Regions from separate parts of the Streptomyces sp. NPDC048383 genome, predicted to be linked through region 2. Evidence: riboswitches for the same ligand, from Rfam matches in the RefSeq annotation. Region 2 holds a riboswitch; the other holds the start of a gene.

Region 1 (7,119 bases), on a different contig from region 2:
GTTCGCCTGCGCACCGGAGTGCGGCTGCACGTTCGCGGCCTCGGCGCCGAAGAGCGCCTTGATCCGGTCGATCGCGATCTGCTCGACGACGTCGACGTGCTCGCAACCGCCGTAGTAGCGGCGGCCGGGGTAGCCCTCGGCGTACTTGTTGGTCAGGACCGAGCCCTGGGCCTCCATGACGGCGACGGGAGCGAAGTTCTCCGACGCGATCATTTCCAGGGTGGACTGCTGGCGCACGAGCTCGGCGTCGACGGCGGCGGCGACGTCGGGGTCGAGCTCGTGGAGGGGCGTGTTCAGTACGGACATCGAAATCCCCTGGTGTCAGTTGTCGGAGTGGGTGAGCGCGGCGTACTCCTCGGCCGAGAGCACGTCCTTGGGCTCGTCCGAGAGGCGCACCTTGAACAGCCAGCCACCCTCGAACGGGGCCGTGTTCACGAGGGCCGGGTCGTCCACGACGTCCTGGTTGGCCTCGACGACCTCGCCGGAGACGGGGGAGTACAGGTCGCTGACCGACTTGGTCGACTCCAGCTCGCCACAGGTCTCGCCCTCGGTGACGGTGTCGCCGACCTCGGGGAGCTGGGCGTAGACGACGTCACCGAGCGCGTTGGCCGCGAACTCCGTGATGCCGACCGTCGCGACGCCGTCCACGGCGTCCGACAGCCACTCGTGCTCCTTGGTGTAACGCAGCTGCTGGGGGTTGCTCATGACCTGATTCTCCTGGATGCGGGGGAGTGGATACGAACAGCGGTCTTGGATGCTGGGACGCCACGGGACGACCCCGTACGGGTGCCCGTACGGCCGTCCGTGCCGCGTTGCCGTGTGCGGAACTACTTCTGCCGCTTGTAGAACGGCAGGGCCACGACCTCGTACGGCTCATGCGTACCGCGAATGTCGACGCCAACGCCGGACGTGCCGGGTGCGGCGTGCTCCGCGTCGACGTACGCCATCGCGATCGGCTTGCCCAGCGTCGGGGACGGGGCGCCCGAGGTGACCTCGCCGATGACCTGCCCGTCGGCGACGACGGGGAAGCCGGCGCGCGGGACGCGGCGGCCCTCGGCGATCAGGCCGACCAGCTTGCGCGGCGCCTTCGTGGCGGCCTTCTCGGCGGCGGCCTCCAGCGCGGCGCGGCCGACGAAGTCGCCCTCCTTCTCGAACTTCACGACCCGGCCCAGACCCGCGTCGAACGGGGTGAGGGAGGTGGTCAGCTCGTGCCCGTACAGCGGCATGCCCGCTTCCAGGCGCAGGGTGTCGCGGCAGGACAGGCCGGCCGGGACCAGGCCGACGCCCGCGCCCGCCTCGGTCAGCGCCTGCCACAGCGCCACCGCGTGCTCGGGGGAGACGAACAGCTCGAAGCCGTCCTCGCCCGTGTAGCCCGTACGCGCGATCAGCGCGGGCACGCCCGCGACGGTGCCCGGCAGGCCCGCGTAGTACTTCAGCCCGTCCAGGTCGGCGTCCGTGAGGGACTTCAGGATGCCGGGGGACTCCGGACCCTGGACGGCGATCAGCGCGTACGCGTCACGGTCGTCGCGGACCTCGGTGTCGAAGCCGGCGGCGCGCTCGGTGATCGCGTCCAGCACGACCTGGGCGTTGGAGGCGTTGGCGACGACCATGTACTCGGTCTCGCCGAGGCGGTACACGATCAGGTCGTCGACGATGCCGCCGTCCTCCTGACAGATGTGCGTGTAGCGGGCGCGGCCGACACCGACGGTCGAGATGTTGCCGACCAGCGCGTAGTCCAGCGCCTTGACGGCCTCGGGGCCGGTCAGGGTGATCTCGCCCATGTGCGACAGGTCGAACAGGCCGGCGCGGGTGCGCACGGCGTTGTGCTCGTCGCGCTCACTGGCGTACCGCAGCGGCATGTCCCAGCCCGCGAAATCGGTCATGGTCGCACCGAGCGAGCGGTGCAGCGCGTCGAGCGCGGTCAGGCGGGGGGCAGTGCTCATGGGTGTGGCTCCCGGGTCCCAGGGCATGACATGACGAGGACGATCCTCCCCATCTGTCATCGGAACCTGAGAGGTTCGCCGGGAGTTCCCGCGCGTACGGGTCAACTCCACGGTTTGCACCTTGGGTGGAGCACGCTCCGACGACCGTCGGGACGGTCGTGGCGCGGCTCGCTTTTCAGATCTGCCTCATCCACGCGGTACGGGGCCTGAGAGATTCAAGGGAGGTACTTGCTCCTTCGGCGCCCGGACACGGCCTTGCGGCCCTGCCGGGACTCTCCCGCGCGGATTCAAGCGGCCGGTATGCAGTTGGTGTCCAGATGGCGCACATCATTGCACGGGACGTCCGGGACCGGGCGGCGGGGCCCGTGGGAAAGCCGAGAGCGGAACCGGGGGCGCCGGATTACCGTCTCTTTACACTCAGTGGGCATGGGGCTCGTGCGGCCCCGTTTCGGGGGGAGACGCTGTGCGGAGGTTCGGAGTGGTCACCACAACGGGACCCGTCGACGGAGGAACCGGGATCGACGCGGTCCCGGCCCAGCGGGCCGCGGGAGCGGCGCCGCGCGCCCTCGCGCAGGGCCTCGGCCCGGTCCGTGACCTGCGGGGATCCGCCGCGTGCGGCCCGCACCGGCTCGGCTTCGCGACGGGGGACATCGTCGTGGTGTCCGGCCTGCCCGGCGGCGGCAAGAGCACCCTGATCAAGCGCGCCACCGACGGCGGCGGCATCGACTCCCAGGACGCCCGCGAACGCTGGGAACGCCGGATGCCGGCCGCGCTGCCCTACGCCGCGTACCGGCCCCTCGTCCGCGTCGCCCACTACTGGGGCCTGTGGCGCAAGCTCAGCTCCGGTGAATCCGTAGTGGTCCACGACTGCGGCACCCAGAGCTGGGTGCGCGCTCTGCTCGCGACCGTCGCCCGCCGCCGCGACCGTTCGCTGCACCTGCTGCTGCTCGACACCACCGCCGAGGAGGCGCTGTCCGGCCAGGCGGCGCGGGGGCGCCGGGTGTCCGCGTACGCCTTCGCCTGCCACCGGGGCGCCGTCCGCCGGCTGCTCCGCGAGGCCGAGGCCGGCCGGCCGCCCGCGGGCTGCGCCTCGGCGACGCTGCTCGACCGCCGCTCGGCCGCCGCCGTGACCTCCATCGCCTTCCACGGCTGACTCCGACCGGCCCGCCCGCAGCCGATAGCCTCGGCAGCACATCGGCGCCACACGGAGGGCAGGGGTACATGCAGGGCAGCGGCTGGCCGGCGAACGAGTTGGAGCAGGTGCTCGGGGCGGCGCTCGGGCGGACGGACGCCGGGGAGCGGATCGTCGAGGTGCTCGGGCGCAGTCCGCTCTGGGTGCCGCTGCCCGAGGGCGGCGGCCCGGACCAGGGCAGCCTCAGCCTTCCCACGATGCTGATCGGCGGGGAGGCGTACGTCCCCGTCTACAGCTCGGAGGCCCAGTTCCGGTACTGCGCGGGACCCGGCATGGACTTCGTGATCGCCCCCGCCGTGGAGTTCGCCCGCGGCCTGCCCCCGCAGCTCGGCATCGCCGTGAACCCGGAGGGGGCCGTCGGGGTGCCGCTGCCGCCGGCCGCCGTCGCCGAACTGTGCCGGGCGGGCCGGGGGCCGCTCGACGGTCCGGCCACCGGGGGCCGGGTACGGCTCTTCGAGCCCGACTGGCAGGAGGACCCGGTCGACTTCCTGGCCGTCGCCGCCGAGGAGTTCCGCGGCACCGGCGTGGTCGCCGCCGCCCACCGCTGCCTGGCCAGCGTGGAGGGCGGGGCCCCCGAGCTGTACGTCGGTGTCCGGCTGGTGGGATGGGACCCCGAGTTCCGCGGCGCCCCGCTGGAGGCCCTCGGACGGGCCCTGGCACGCGTACCGGTGCCCTGGACCGTGCAGTTGATCCTGCTCGACGCCGCCGAGGACCCGGTCACGGAGTGGATTCGTGAGCGCGTACGCCCCTTCTACCTTCCGTAGCGCCGCTTAAGCTGGGCGGTACGGGTGGACGACGGGCGGACGAAGAGGGGTACCGGGTGAGTGCGTCAGGCACGGCCGCGGCCGGGCAGGTCGAGCACATGCTGCGCCAGGTGACTCCCGGGCGCTATGAGAACTACGAGTCATTGCTGCACGGCCTCGCGGAGGGCCGGCTGTGGATGCTGCTGTGGCAGGGACAGCCGGGTTCGCCGGACGCCCAGTACGGCGGCATGGAGGTCGACGGGCTCGGCTACGCGCCCTGCGTGACCTCGCCGCAGGAACTGGCCGCCAGCGGCTGGAACCGCGGCTACGAGGTGGTCACCGGCCGGGACGTCGCCCGCGCCCTCTACCCGGACCGCTGGGGCCTGTGGGTCAACCCGCACGCCCAGGGCGGCGGCCTCGGCGTGCCGTGGGCCGACCTGCGTCGGATCGCCACCGGCCTGGACCGGATGCCGGCCGGCCCGTTGCGGCTCTCCGAGCCCTCCCTGGAGCTGCCGCAGTTCTACGGGCTGCTGACCCGCCACGCGCACCGCACGCCCGCCGTGCGCTCGCTGCGCCGCGCCTGGGTGCAACCTTCGCTGGGGTCGGCGTACCTCGCGGTGGGGCTCGACCTCTACGACGCCTCCGCGCCCGCGCTGGAATCCGTCCGCGAGATGATGCGGCAGTCCGTCGGGGCGGTGCCCGAGGGGGTGCCGGTCTGCACGGTCGCGCTGGCCGACGAGCACGACCCGGTGGCGATGTGGCTGCGCGCGCAGACCCGGCCGTTCTACGACCGGGAGGGTCAGGCGGCGGTCCACTAGCGGACGCCGGAGGCCGCCGGGACGCACCCGCAGGGCTTTCACCAGGTCACCTACAGGGAGAACGGGCAGCCGCCCGCCCTCTGGGACGGACCCCTTCGACGGACTTCGGGCCGCCGGGAACCACGGTTCCCGGCGGCCTTCGCGTTGTCCGGATTTCAACCCTGTTGGGCGCCCAATAGGCGCACTCCTCCAGTGAGTTGGGCGCGATGTCCGGTTAGGTACCGAACGGCCGGTCTTGCTCCGCTGAGGAGACAGTGGAGTCCGGATAACGGGAACCGACGCATCAGATCACGGTTGCGCATCCATTCATCTGCGGGTCTGGCGGCTGGTCGAGCGCCCGATGAAGACTCCCCACCCAAGAGCCGGTCAGTCCTCCAGGACCCGGTTCGGCACGTGGACTTCGCTTGTTGTTCCGCACGGCACTTTCCGCACTTCAGCTGCTCAGCACCCTGCACTCCGCACGCGTTCTGCGTGTACCACGCACTCCGAGCGCCACTCCGCACCAACGCCGCCACAGCGGCGGGCATGGGCCGGCTACCCGTCGGCCGAGAGGGGTCCCCACCACGATGACGGCACCACTGCATGACACGAGCGCGGAAACACCCGCACCCGTGTCCGTAGCCGACGTCCCTGCCAAAGCCATCGAAGGCCGTTCGCCCGGCCGCATCGCCTGGATGCGGCTCAAGCGTGACAAGGTCGCGCTGACCGGCGGCGTGGTCGTGATCCTGTTGATCCTGATCGCGGTGTTCGCCCCGCAGATCGTGAGCCTGTTGGGCCATCCGCCCAACGAGTTCCACGAGGACATGATCGACCCGGACCTGGGCACGCCGATCGGCTCCTTCGGCGGCATGAGCTCCGAGTTCCTGCTGGGCGTCGAACCGACCAACGGGCGCGACGTGTTCAGCCGGATCGTCTACGGCGCCCGCATCTCGTTGGTCGTCGCCTTCCTGGCGGCCTTCGTGTCGGTCGTCATCGGCAGCCTGCTCGGCGCGCTGGCGGGCTTCCTCGGCGGCTGGGTCGACGGCGTCATCAGCCGCCTGATGGACCTGCTGCTGGCCTTCCCGCAGCTGCTGTTCACCATCGCCCTGGTCTCGGTCGTCCCCAACTCCCTGCTGGGCTTCGAGGGTTCGGGCGTCCGGATGGGCGTACTGATCGTCGTCATCGGCTTCTTCGGCTGGCCGTACATCGGCCGCATCGTCCGCGGCCAGACGATCTCCCTGAGGGAGCGCGAGTACGTCGAGGCGGCCCGCAGCCTGGGCGCCGGTCGCGGCTACATCCTGATCAAGGAGCTGCTGCCGAACCTGGTCGCGCCGATCCTCGTCTACGCGACGCTGATCATCCCGACGAACATCCTGACGGAAGCGGCCCTCAGCTTCCTCGGCGCCGGCGTCAAGCCGCCCACCGCCTCTTGGGGAAAGATGCTGTCCGACGCCATCCCCATCTACCAGGACGACCCCATGTACATGGTGGTCCCGGGTATCACGATCTTCATCACCGTCCTGGCGTTCAACCTCTTCGGGGACGGGCTGCGTGACGCACTCGACCCCAAGGGCAGCTGAACCGCTTCTCGATTCACCCACCTTTGGAGGTTGGACCATAGTGATCCGCAGAAAGCAGGCACTCGCGATCACCGCCGTGATCGCCGCCCTGTCCCTGACCGCCGCGTGCGGTGGCGACGACGGCAAGGCCGAGGGCAAGGGCGGTGACGGCGGCGCCGCGTTCAACGCGGCCACCACCGCGCTCGTGAACCCCTCGGACGCCAAGGGCGGGGAGCTCAAGCTCTGGTCGCCGCAGGACGTCGACTACCTCGACCCGGCGCGTGCCTACTACGGCTTCGTGTGGAACATGCAGCGCCTGTACGTGCGCCAGCTGCTCGCGTACGACAGCAAGCCGGGCGAGGCGGGCACCAAGCTGGTCCCGGACCTCGCCGAGGCCCTGCCGGTGCTCAGCAACGACGGCAAGACCTACACCGTCAAGCTCAAGGACGGCGTCAAGTTCGAGGACGGCACGCCGGTCACCTCGAAGGACATCAAGTACGGCATCGAGCGCGTCTTCGCGCAGGACGTGCTGTCCGGTGGTCCGACGTACCTGATCGACATCCTCGACCAGGGCCAGAAGTACCCCGGCCCGTACAAGGACACCGACCCCAACAAGATGGGTCTGAAGTCCGTCGAGACGCCGGACGACAAGACGGTCGTCTTCAACCTGGCGAGCGCCAACTCCGACTTCAGCTACCTGCTGGCCATGCCGTCCTCCTCGCCGGTCCCGGCTGCCAAGGACACGGGCGCCACGTACACCAACAAGCCGCTGTCGACCGGCCCTTACAAGGTGGAGAGCTTCACCGCGGGCAAGGGCGCCACCTTCGTTCGCAACGAGCACTGGGACCCGAAGACCGACACGATCCGCAAGGGTCTGCCGGACAA
Region 2 (7,119 bases):
TGCCCCACGGGCGGGTCTGTTTCGGTCAAGGGGAATCGCCCGTGAAGTTGTTTGAGAAGTTGTTCGGCAAGAAGAACCGCGAGGACAGTGGTGCCGCGCGTCATCGTGCGGGGCACGGTGAGGGGGAAGGGCAGGGCGACCGGCCGCTCTTCCGCGATGAGGTGGCCGGCCAGGGTGACAATTCGGGCGCGCAGGGCGCGTCGAGTGTTGACCCTGCCGGTTCCGGACGCATAGGTTTCGGTGAACCATCAACCTCAAGTGCGGGTGGAGGGTTTGCGCCCGACCCGTATGCCACCAATGCCTCCGCGGGGCAGCCGCGGCGCGAGGAGCCGTCCATGTCGGCCGAGCAGGTTTGCAGCAGGTGTGGGCACCGCAGCGATGCGGCCAGCCGCTTCTGCTCCAACTGCGGCGCGCCGCTGCGGGCGGGCCTGACGCCGGAGCGTGCCTCGGAGACCACGTCCACGATCTCGATCTCGGGCCTCGAGGCCTATGAGGCCGAGGTGTCGGGACAGCCGCACGCGTCGTCGTCGCTCTCTCCCGAGGCCCAGGCCGCGGTGGAAGCGCTGCCGCCCGGTTCCGCTCTGCTGATCGTGCGACGCGGTCCCAACTCGGGCAGCCGCTTCCTCCTCGACGGTGAGCTGACCACGGCGGGCCGGCACCCGCAGAGCGACATCTTCCTGGACGACGTCACCGTCTCCCGGCGCCATGTCGAGTTCCGCAGGGGCCAGGAGGGCGGCTTCACCGTCTCCGACGTGGGCAGCCTCAACGGCACGTACGTGAACCGCGAGCCGATCGACTCCGTCGCCCTGCACAACGGCGACGAGGTGCAGATCGGCAAGTACCGGCTGGTCTTCTACGCGAGCCTGCGGGGCATCTGACCCTTCCCCCGGACCCGGTCCGGGGGAACCACAGGGAAGGTTCCATGCTGCGTACCCCCACCGGCGGTGCCCCGAAGAACGGCACCGCCAACGCCGTCGGCCAGGCCGGGCGGCTGGTGAGCATCGGCACGGTGCTGACCACGCTGCGCGACGAGTTTCCCGAAGTCACCATCTCGAAGATCCGCTTCCTGGAGGCCGAGGGGCTCGTCGAGCCCCGGCGCACGCCTTCCGGATACCGCAAGTTCAGCACCGGCGACGTGGAACGGCTCGGGCACATCCTGCGCCTCCAGCGGGACCACTACCTGCCGCTGAAGGTCATCCGGGAGCAGCTCGACGCGCTGGACCGGGGTGAGCCGATCCGTATCCCCGGTCCCACCGCCCACGGTGAGTCCGTGGATCCCGCGAGCCCGTCCGCCCTGTACGGCGAGGTGGGCCGGGAGCGGCCGACCGTGCCCCGGGTGGGGCGGGCCGAGTTGCTCGCCGCCGCGGAGGTGGACGACGTCCAGCTCGTGGAGTGGGAGTCGTACGGCCTCATCTCCGAGGCGCCCGGCGGTGGGTTCGACGCCGAGACGGTCACCGTCGCTCGGTTGATCGCCGATCTCGGTCGGTTCGGCCTGGAACCGCGCCACCTGCGGGCCATGAAGGCGGCCGCGGACCGTGAGGCCGGTCTGGTGGAGCAGGTCGTCGCGCCGTTGCGCAGGCACCGCAATCCGCAGACCAGGGCGCACGCCGAGGCGACGTTGAAGGAGCTCGCGGGCCTGTCCGTACGGCTCCACGAGGCCCTCGTGCAGACCGCTCTCGGCGTCCGGTTGCGCTGACGGCGCTGGTCGGCGTGGGGCCCCGACTACCCAAACCGGCCGGGCAGGTCCTAGGGTTGCTGTGTGAACGAGCTCGACGTTGTGGGTGTCCGGGTGGAAATGCCCTCCAACCAGCCGATCGTGCTCCTACGTGAAGTGGGAGGCGACCGGTACCTCCCCATCTGGATCGGTCCTGGGGAGGCTACCGCCATTGCCTTCGCCCAGCAGGGAATGGCCCCTGCCCGGCCGCTGACGCACGACCTGTTCAAGGACGTGCTCGAAGCGGTGGGTGAGGAACTCTCCGAGGTCCGGATCACGGATCTGCGCGAGGGCGTCTTCTACGCGGAGCTGGTCTTCGCGAGCGGGGTCGAGGTGAGCGCGCGGCCTTCCGACGCCATAGCGCTGGCCCTGCGGACGGGGACGCCGATCTACGGCAGTGACGGTGTGCTCGACGACGCCGGAATCGCCATTCCCGACGAACAGGAGGACGAGGTGGAGAAGTTCCGCGAGTTCCTCGACCAGATCTCACCGGAGGACTTCGGTACCGGGCCCCAGTGAGGGGTACGAGGGGAGTCGCGGGGGCGGACGCCGCGCGACGCGGCCGCGTCGCCCACCGGGAACTTTCAGCCCATTCGAGTAGCCTTTCCCCGCAATGGGGTACGGGAAACCACTCTCAGGGTGATTATCACTCGGCGTGCCGAGTGTGGCGATCGTTGACGCACCCCTGGTCACTGCCTACCGTCAAGGTGGGCAGGTCAAGGACGGAGGGTCGGCGTGAGGATCACGGGCGACGGTACGACCGGGGGCACCCCCGCACGGAGTGATGGTGGGCCGTACCCGCTGCACGGCGGCGCGGCCGGGCCCGCGCACCGTCAGCCGGCGTCCACGCCGGTCGGGCCGGTGAGCGACGCCCCGGCGCCGGAGGAGGTCGGCTACCGAGGCCCCACGGCGTGCGCGGCGGCCGGCATCACGTACCGGCAGCTCGACTACTGGGCGCGGACGGGGCTGGTGGAGCCGAGCGTCCGGCTCGCGTACGGATCCGGCACGCAGCGGCTGTACAGCTTCCGTGACGTGGTGGTCCTCAAGATCGTCAAGCGCTTCCTGGACACCGGGGTGGCGCTGCAGAGCATCCGCACCGCCGTGCAGCACCTGCGGGACCGGGGTTTCCAGGACCTGGAGCGCATGACGCTGATGAGCGACGGCGCGACCGTGTACGAGTGCACCTCGCCGGACCAGGTGGTGAGCCTGCTCCAGGGCGGGCAGGGCATCTTCGGCATCGCGGTGGGCGTGGTCTGGCGGGACGTGGAGAACGCCCTGTCGCAGCTGCACGGGGAACGCGTGGACACCGGCGAGACCTTGGTCGGCCAGAATCCGGCCGACGAGCTGGCCGCGCGCCGGAACCGGGCCGTCTGATCGCGGCCGCCTGATCGAAGCCGTGCGATGCGGCCCGGCTGATCCGGTTCTTCCGGGGGCTCGGCCCTCGTGGAGGGCCGGGGAGGTGCCTGCGTCGTCGCGTCCGCCGCGGTGATGTCAGTGGCCGTGTCAGTGCCGTAGGGGAGCATCGGGCTGTGAGATCCGCCCCGACCATCCTGCACCTGGACATGGACGCCTTCTACGCCTCGGTGGAGCAGGCGTCGAAGCCCAGCCTGCGCGGGAAGGCCGTGATCGTGGGGGGTCTCGGACCGCGCGGTGTGGTGGCCACGGCCTCCTACGAAGCCCGGCGGTTCGGCGTCCACTCGGCGATGCCGATGGCCCAGGCCCGCAGGCTCTGCCCGAACGGGGCCTGCCTGATCCCCCGGTTCAGTCTCTACCGCGAGGTCAGCGAGCTGGTCATGGGCCTGCTGCGGGAGCTGTCCCCGCTGGTCGAGCCGCTCAGCCTGGACGAGGCCTTCGTGGACCTGGAGGCGGGCGGGGTCGCCTTCGACGCCGCCGGGGCCCGGGCGGTGGGGGAGCGGCTGCGGGCCGACATCACGGCCGCCACGGGGCTCAGCGGCTCGGTGGGGCTGGCCGGATCGAAGATGCTCGCCAAGGTGGCCTCCGAGGAGGCCAAGCCGGACGGGCTGCTGCTCATCGAACCCGGCACCGAACGGGACCTGCTCGCGCCGATGTCGGTGCGGACCCTGCCCGGGGTGGGGCCGGCCACCGGGGAGCACCTGCGCCGGGCCGGGATCACCACCGTCGGGGAGCTCGCCGAAGCCGGGGAGGACGAACTGGTCCGGATGGTCGGCAAGGCGCACGGGGCGGGGCTGTACCGGATGGCGCTGGGGCTGGACGACCGGCCCGTGGTCGCGGAGCGGGACGCGAAGTCCGTGTCGGTCGAGGACACCTTCGACGTGGACCTGCACGACCGGGTACGGATCCGCAACGAGGTGCGGCGGCTCGCCGACCGGTGCGTGGGCCGGTTGCGCGCCTCCGGGCACTCGGGTCGGACCATCGTCCTCAAGGTGCGGCGCTACGACTTCTCGACGCTGACCCGCTCCGAGACCCTGCGCGGCCCGACGGACGACCCGGCCGTGGTGCGGGAGGCGGCGGCGCGGCTGCTGGAGGGCGTGGACACCACCGGCGGCGTACGGCTCCTCGGGGTCGGGGTGACCGGCCTCGCGGACTACACGCAGGAGGACCTCTTCGCCCAGGTGCGCGCCGCCGAGGCGGACACGGATCCGGGCGTCGCGCTGGAGAGCGGGGCCGTCGTGCCGGACGGGGCGGACGCGGCGTCCGGGACCGCCGGGGCAGGAGCGGCCGTAGGGGGCCCGGAGGGCGGCGGAGCGGCCGTGGCCCCGGTCGGGAGCCCGGAGGGGAGTCCCGTGCGGCACTGGGCGGCGGGGAGCGACGTACGGCACGCGGTGTACGGGCCCGGCTGGGTCCAGGGCAGTGGGGTCGGTCGGGTGACCGTACGGTTCGAGGGGCCCGGGTCCCCGCCCGGTCGGGCCCGGACCTTCCGGGTGGACGACCCCGAACTGGAGCCGTCCGATCCGCCGGCCCTGGTGGGTCCGGGCTGAAGGGTGTTGCACAACCTTTGGGCCGCGTCCGTCCTAACCCCCGCCCGCCGGCCGGCCCGCGTCGCGGCGGCGCTTCCTGGTGGGTGGGGGCGCGGCGTGCTGGAACTCCGAGGGGAGGATCACGTCGAGGCCGTAGTGGTGGTAGAGCTGGAGCTCCTGCTCGGGGGAGAGGTGGCGGCCCACCCCGAAATCGGGGGCGTCCTTGATGAGGGAGCGTTCGAACGGCACGCGCAGGGTGTCGTCCACCACCTCGCTGGGTTCCAGGGGGACGAAGGCGTCCCGGCCGAAGAGGCCGGTCCGTACGGCGGCCCACTCCGGAACGCCCGTGGCGTCGTCGAGGTAGACCTCGTCCACGGTGCCGATCTTGGCGCCGTTCCGGTCGAACGCCTTGCGGCCGATCAGGCTGCGCGGATCGATGTCGGTCTGCACGGTCCCTCCACAGGGTCGCAACTCCATCCGTAATCACTACAAAAGTGCATATCCGCAGACGAGGCCACTCGAGGGAGGGTCCAGATCCTCGCTGGTAGGCTGGGTGACGGCTGTTGACCCTGTGCGGGAGAGTCCTCCGAGTGAGTTCGACGGAGGCGCCGAAGGAGCAAATCCTCCCCGGAATCTCTCAGGCATACGTACCGCACGTGAAGAGGCCACTCTGGAAAGCAGGGGCGGATCCGGGACGCAGTGCCGGCTCCTCTCCTCACCGACGGTGAAAGCCGGACCCCGTGGGCGATCCCCGCGCGGCCCGGTGAAGCTCTCAGGTTGAGATGACAGAGGGGGAGGCCGTCCGGGTGCCCGCGCCGTGGTGCCCCTCGCAGGTCGTACGACCAGGAGGCCTCCGTCATGACCGCCAACCGCATTCCGCTCTCCCAGCTGGAGCGAGGCATCCCCTTCGAGCAGCGCCATATCGGCCCGGACGCCGAGGCGCAGGCGAAGATGCTCGCCCAGGTGGGCTACGGCTCCCTGGACGAGCTCACCGCCGCAGCGGTACCGGATGTGATCAAGACCGCCGACGCGCTGAACCTGCCCGAGGCGCGGACCGAGGCGGAGGTGCTCGCCGAGCTCCGCTCGCTCGCCGACCGCAACCAGGTCCTGTCCCCGATGATCGGCCTCGGCTACTACGGCACCTTCACCCCGCCGGTCATCCTGCGCAACGTCATGGAGAACCCGGCCTGGTACACGGCGTACACGCCCTACCAGCCGGAGATCTCGCAGGGCCGGCTGGAAGCCCTGCTGAACTTCCAGACCGTCGTCGCCGACCTGACCGGTCTGCCGACCTCCGGCGCCTCCCTCCTCGACGAGGGCACCGCCGCCGCCGAGGCGATGTCTTTGGCCCGCCGGGTCGGCAAGGTCAAGGGCGGCGTCTTCCTGATCGACGCCGACGCGCTGCCGCAGACCATCGCGGTGATCGAGACCCGCGCCGAGCCCACGGGCGTCGAGGTCGTCGTCGCCGACCTGTCGGACGGCATCCCCGCCGAGATCGCCGAGCGCGGCGTCTTCGGCGTGCTGCTCCAGTACCCCGGTGCCTCCGGCGCCGTCCGGGAGATCAAGCCGGTCATCGACCAGGCGCACGAGCTCGGTGCCATCGTCACCGTCTCCGCCGACCTGCTCGCCCTGACCCTGCTGACCTCGCCGGGCGAGCTGGGCGCGGACATCGCCGTCGGCACCACCCAGCGCTTCGGCGTCCCCATGGGCTTCGGCGGACCCCACGCCGGCTACATGGCCGTCCAGGCCAAGCACGCCCGCTCCCTGCCGGGCCGGCTCGTCGGAGTCTCCGTCGACGCGGACGGCAACAGGGCGTACCGGCTGGCGCTGCAGACCCGTGAGCAGCACATCCGCCGCGAGAAGGCCACCAGCAACATCTGTACCGCACAGGTGCTGCTCGCCGTCATGGCCGGCATGTACGCCGTCTACCACGGTCCGGACGGGCTGCGGACGATCGCCCGCCGCACCCACCGCTACGCCGCCCTGCTCGCCGCGGGCCTGACGGCCGGCGGGGTCGAGATCGTGCACGGCTCGTACTTCGACACGCTCACCGCCCGGGTTCCCGGCAAGGCCGCCGAGGTCGTCGCCGCCGCCCGCGCCGCCGGTGTCAACCTGTTCCAGGTCGACTCCGACCTGGTCTCCGTCGCCTGCGACGAGACCACCCTGCGCGCCGACGTCGAGGCCGTCTGGGGCGCCTTCGGGGTCAGTGCCGACCTGGAGGCCCTGGACGCGACCACGGCCGAGACCCTCCCCGAGGCCCTGCTGCGTTCGGACGAGGTCCTCACCCACCCGGTGTTCCACCAGCACCGCTCCGAGACCGCGATGCTGCGCTACCTGCGCAAGCTGTCGGACAAGGACTACGCGCTGGACCGCGGCATGATCCCGCTGGGCTCCTGCACGATGAAGCTCAACGCGACGACCGAGATGGAGCCGGTGACCTGGCCCGAGTTCGGCCAGCTGCACCCG

The links. A riboswitch is a leader RNA that binds a small molecule or an ion and turns the genes downstream of it on or off. The one in region 2 is predicted to bind glycine.
Region 1: another riboswitch for glycine. It lies ahead of gcvT (glycine cleavage system aminomethyltransferase GcvT); the one in region 2 lies ahead of gcvP (aminomethyl-transferring glycine dehydrogenase).

Annotation. Positions count from the first base shown of each region.
Region 1 covers NZ_JBEZKS010000037.1:33,199-40,317, forward strand. Annotated here, with positions in the region: gene glyA (serine hydroxymethyltransferase) at 1-306, opposite strand, end outside; gene gcvH (glycine cleavage system protein GcvH) at 322-705, opposite strand; gene gcvT (glycine cleavage system aminomethyltransferase GcvT) at 828-1,943, opposite strand; glycine riboswitch at 2,129-2,233, opposite strand; gene AB0D46_RS23980 (AAA family ATPase) at 2,422-3,096, shown strand; gene AB0D46_RS23985 (enhanced serine sensitivity protein SseB) at 3,165-3,899, shown strand; gene AB0D46_RS23990 (enhanced serine sensitivity protein SseB C-terminal domain-containing protein) at 3,956-4,696, shown strand; gene AB0D46_RS23995 (ABC transporter permease) at 5,263-6,255, shown strand; gene AB0D46_RS24000 (ABC transporter substrate-binding protein) at 6,293-7,119, shown strand, end outside.
Region 2 covers NZ_JBEZKS010000031.1:80,416-87,534, reverse strand. Annotated here, with positions in the region: gene AB0D46_RS21660 (FHA domain-containing protein) at 1-878, shown strand, start outside; gene AB0D46_RS21655 (MerR family transcriptional regulator) at 923-1,696, shown strand; gene AB0D46_RS21650 (bifunctional nuclease family protein) at 1,760-2,233, shown strand; gene AB0D46_RS21645 (MerR family transcriptional regulator) at 2,450-3,088, shown strand; gene AB0D46_RS21640 (DNA polymerase IV) at 3,244-4,674, shown strand; gene AB0D46_RS21635 (PRC-barrel domain-containing protein) at 4,708-5,130, opposite strand; glycine riboswitch at 5,218-5,316, shown strand; gene gcvP (aminomethyl-transferring glycine dehydrogenase) at 5,512-7,119, shown strand, end outside.